2 regions of the Rheinheimera sp. B2H12 genome follow, and region 2 is predicted to be linked to the other one. Evidence: predicted binding sites of a transcription regulator. Region 2 holds the regulator's gene; the other holds the start of a gene.
What was found. Region 2 encodes LexA, which represses DNA repair genes until DNA is damaged. Its sites were predicted from a motif close to TACTGTNNATATNNACAGTA; they were not measured.

Region 1: umuD (translesion error-prone DNA polymerase V autoproteolytic subunit) is a predicted target of LexA. The motif match lies at 803-822, and genes of this name have one in related genera.

Annotation. Positions count from the first base shown of each region.
Region 1 is NZ_CM184363.1:880,122-882,592, reverse strand. Features, by position in the region: gene umuC (translesion error-prone DNA polymerase V subunit UmuC) at 1-291, opposite strand, end outside; gene umuD (translesion error-prone DNA polymerase V autoproteolytic subunit) at 346-786, opposite strand; gene AC53GJ_RS03905 (DUF2252 family protein) at 921-2,270, opposite strand; gene AC53GJ_RS03900 (SMP-30/gluconolactonase/LRE family protein) at 2,435-2,471, shown strand, end outside.
Region 2 is NZ_CM184363.1:197,887-200,357, forward strand. Features, by position in the region: gene plsB (glycerol-3-phosphate 1-O-acyltransferase PlsB) at 1-939, opposite strand, end outside; gene lexA (transcriptional repressor LexA) at 1,125-1,751, shown strand; gene coxB (cytochrome c oxidase subunit II) at 2,036-2,471, shown strand, end outside.

The DNA of each region.
Region 1 (2,471 bases), 680 kb from region 2:
GGCGTATAAGGCATAATTGGAAGAAAATGCCACCACAGCCCCGGTTTGCAGCAAAGGACGCAGTTGAAAGGCCGGAATACCCATCCGCACCCCCAGTTGCTTGGCCAGCGGACAGCGCGCCACGACACAACCATCATTATTGGATAATACCACCACGGCCTTAGTCGCCAGATCCGGCCGGAACAGCTTTTCGCAAGAGGCATAAAAATTGTTGCAATCGACCAGCGCAAAGGCTGGCGCCACCGCTGTCGCAGCGACAGTCTGACGATCTGGCGGTCGTTGCGGCTGCATCCTCCTGCCCAGCGCCGTGCCGACAACAGCGCTGTTGCGCTCAACAGCCACAGCTTAGCTGTGCCGGCGCCGGCATTGCCGCACCACAGTCGTCACCACGCCAAAGATCTGCAGCTCCTGATCAGGTGCCAGCTCAATCGGCGCATAACGTGGGTTGCGCGGTAATAACCGCACACAAGGCGTTAATTGCAGTTCTTTTACCGTCAGCTCGGCATTCAAGCAAGCAATCACCACATCACCTTGCTGCGGTGTCAGCGACCGGTCGACCACCAGCACATCATGCGGATAAATACCGGCATCGACCATGGAATCGCCACTGACCCGGACAAAAAAAGTGGCGGCAGGCCGGCTGATACACAACTCATTTAAATCCAGCGCCTGCTCAATATAATCGGCCGCCGGCGATGGAAAACCGGCCGCTACCCGATCGGCAAACAGCGGTAACGCCAATCCAGACTGTGGACTGGCTTGCCCCAATAAAGCAACTGTCGACATGGCAACCTCCAAAAGACACTGTATGAATAAACAGTATATCTTGGATTTTGCAGAACGCCAAATGCCAATCACGCTGCGACTCAATCATCAACATCGGCACAGAGCGCTTTGTTCAATGGTTTACTGCTCGTTGTTTAAACGGATTGCTGCTCCAACAATCCAGCTAATAAACCGCAGTCAAGGCGCATCTGCCCGGCATATTGCTGACATAGTTGCAGCAATAGGGTCGCTTGCGCGGGTAAAGTGGCAGCCACTGCTTGTTCAAAACGCACTGAACGCCGATCACCACGACTGTGGGCCAGTGCCAGCGCATCAGCACAAGCGCTGGCATAATCCAGCAACTGCTGTTCAGGCGCGGTCGGATGCAGACAAATATCCACCGGATCCAAATCAACATTGGCATGGTGCAGCGAGCGCACCAGATAATGCGCGCCGGCAAAATAATGTTCATCCAGCACCAGATCGGGCCTTCGCTGCATCAACCTTTGGCAGTCCACCGTCAGGTGGGCGTCATTGAGTTGATTCACCGGATCCAACCCGGCAAAAAAGTGTAACGGGGCCGAGCGCCGCTGTTGTTTGGCTTCAACCACATGGCACAACATCAGATCTTCGGCGCCCTGCTCCCCCGCAGTCAGCAGCGCTTTGGGTCCTACCAGCAAATAATAACGCTGTAAGTTCATCGATCCTGTGCCCGCGCCTTGCCGGCTGACGATATCCAGGATCTCATCATTGACATAAGGCCGGAAACTGCTGGCAACCTGCTGATAGTGCTCAGAGGATAACCGTAAAAATTTGTCCGGGTCCTGTTTAAACTGCAGTGGCCGGGCATGCAGGTCAACCAGTTTGGCCAGAGTACTTTTGGTCAGGAAATGCTCGCCGGTTGTGGCGCGACGACGAGCCTTTTTCTGCGCCTGATGCAGCACATGCTGTTTGGCAAAAGCCGGTTGCGCTTGATAGCGTAACTCAGGATCTGCAGCAATCTGCTGACATTGTCTGGCATATTGGCGGAAAAACAATAACACTGCTGCAGCGGCTTGCTCAGCCGTAGCAGCCTGCAATGGCGGTTGTACTGAAAGGCTGCTGGCCAGTTGTTGCTGCGATTCATCCACCGCCAATAACAAACTAACGGCAAAACGGCTCAGATCCCAGACGGCATGGCCGATGCAGGCATCGTCAAAATCATTGGGCGCAAAAATCACCTCAGAACCAGAGCTGCCCTCTTCGGTAAAAAAACCAAAATTCGACAGATGGCAGTCTCCCATCACAGTGGTCACTGGCCACTGCAGCAGGCTCTGAGGCAAAGCGAATAGCCCACTGGCGATATCGGCATAAAATAAACCCGAACTGCCGCGTAAAAAGCGAAAGGCACTGCCCGCCATTTTTTGATGTTTGCCGAGCCATTGCCGGCTTGGATCTACGCCATCAGTCCGGCTAAATTCGGCAATTAAAGCCTGTGTTCTGCTTGCTTCCTGTTGTGACATCATCAATTCTCCTATGTTGTTGCCCAGCATGTGATGCCCAGCATGTGATGCCCAGCATGTGATGCCCAGCATGACATAAAAAGGCTGACAGGAAAAACAGCCTGGTCCATTTCTTCACGCCAGAAACAATGCTAGGCTTGGCTAAGTTTTAACCACAAGCCAGTCTGATGATGCCAATATTATTCCCTATTCTGCTGTTAAGTA
Region 2 (2,471 bases):
ATAGTCCATATGACTGCGATGGCAGGGCAAATACACTACTTCATGGCCCCGTTGCGCCAGATCGCGGATGACTTCTGAGCGCTGGATGTTAATACCGGTAAAAAGTCTGGCCCAGAGCCAGCTTAATAATCTGTCGCCAACCCTTAAGGTGGACTCACGATAGTCGGCAGCGATTTCTTCCAACAGCAACAAGGCCTGTGCTCTGGCCTCGGCCAGACTGATATTTTTGCTCTGTGCTTCATCGGCGATGGCTTTTTTCAACGCTTCAGAGCCGAGGAGCGCATTAAATAGGGCGGAGCGGTCTGGTTGGCGTGGACCGGTGGCGGCCAGTTGTTGGCGATAAAAATGAAAACGTGCCACCCGTAATAATTTATGTGCGGTTTGTTCGTCAGCACCATATTGATCGGTCATCTGGCGCAAAGAGACAGCGCGGGAGAATTGCACCAGTGTATGGCGGCCGGAAATCAACACCACAAATAATTTGCGTAACCAGCCAGGCGTTGCTGTTTCCGCAAACACCGCTTTGACACTGGCTTCTTTGCCGGGCGCACGGCCCCAACAAACAGACACAGGTACCAATTGTGCTTGTTGTTGTGGCTGTGCCAGATGCGCCTGTAATAATTTTTGACCTTGTTGCAACGCCAGTGTCGCTTTCGTTTCGCCCCACAACGCCGCTGGTTGTTCCAGAAACAGTGTTCTGGGCAGGCTGACATCACCTAATGGTACCTGATCTGTTGGATCTGGCAGGTTGAGCTCACGACAGACCCGGCGTAAAGTGGCTAAATCTGAGGCTGAAGCCAGCCGCGTGATATAAAACAAGGGTTGTGCTGTCTGTAATTCCAGACTTTCGGCCGGTTGTAACGGCACCACTTTATACTTAACCAGCGGCCACAAGGGCCATTGCAGTAGGCTGGCAAACCACTTTAATCGCTTAAACATACTTTACCTGCAGGCAAAAACAGCCGGATAGCATAACATGGATCAAAAATCCCGCCAATTTTGCCCTCTTTCCAGCTGTTTTCACCTCTTTGTGCCATTTTCCGTGAATTTCCGCCTGATCGGACTTGGCACTGCCAATTTCACTGTATATACTCCCAGTATTCACTGTATAGGCATTCAGCACCATGCGTCCATTAACACCAAGACAAGCCGAAATATTACAACTACTTAAAGATTATCAGGCCCATTCTGGGATGCCGCCGACGCGGGCAGAAATTGCGACTCAGCTTGGCTTTAAATCAGCCAATGCCGCTGAGGAACACTTAAAAGCGCTGGCAAAAAAAGGTTTTATTGAGATGATGCCAGGCACCTCGCGTGGCATTCGGCTGATTGAAGAAGATCCAGTCGCCAATGAACCTGAGTTTGCTGGTTTGCCACTGGTGGGGCGGGTTGCGGCTGGTCAGCCAATCCTTGCCACTGAGCATATCGAGCAGTATTACCAGCTTGATGCCAGTTTATTTCATCCCACCGCCGATTTTTTACTGAAAGTGTCCGGCATGAGTATGAAAGACATCGGCATTATGGATGGCGATTTGCTGGCTGTACACAAGACCACCGAAGCCCGACAAGGTGAAGTTGTGGTAGCTCGGGTGGAAGATGAAGTCACAGTGAAACGTTTCAGACGTGATGGCCAATTTGTCTATCTGCACCCGGAAAATAGCGACTTTAATGTGATAAAAGTCGATTTAACCCAGCAGTTTTTTGCAATTGAAGGTTTGGCCGTTGGGGTGATCCGTAATCAAACCTGGTAAAAACCCAGTAAAAACTTAAATAAACTCAATACTTTTTTGCATCAGCACTGGTCTGACCTTTTGGTTAAACCGGTGCTTTTTGTTATCTGGGGTTTACAGTTTGGCTTTTGTGGTCAATTCTTAAGCAACATCTGGAAAAGTACAGAGAACAAAAATGTTCCTGCATGGATGTTATTTATAAAAATATAATAAAAACAATAAATTGCAGAATAAGATGCGCAGCATGGGTGGTAGTGTCTGGTTCTGGCAATTTGTAATTTGCAAAATGACAGAGGAGACGTTACGTGGCGAAAGCGCATCGTTATCGCTGCTCGCTGCTATCCTTGCTGTTTGTCGAAATGGCTTCTGCCGCAGAGATGCCCCTGAATATGACTCAGGGGGTGACCGATATCAGTCAGCAGGTGTACGACCTGCATATGACGATATTTTATATCTGTTGCGCTATTGGCCTGGTGGTGTTTGGCATCATGTTTTGGTCCATTCTCCATCATCGCAAGGCAAAAGGGGTACAGCCGGCACAATTCCATGAAAGTACCAAAGTAGAAATACTCTGGACCGCCATTCCTGTGGTGATCCTGATTGTCATGGCGATCCCCGCCACTAAAACGCTGATTGCGATGGAAGACACCACAGATGCCGATGTCACTGTGCTGATCACGGGTTCGCAATGGAAATGGCATTACAAATACCTCGATTATCCGGTGGAATATTATTCTCTGC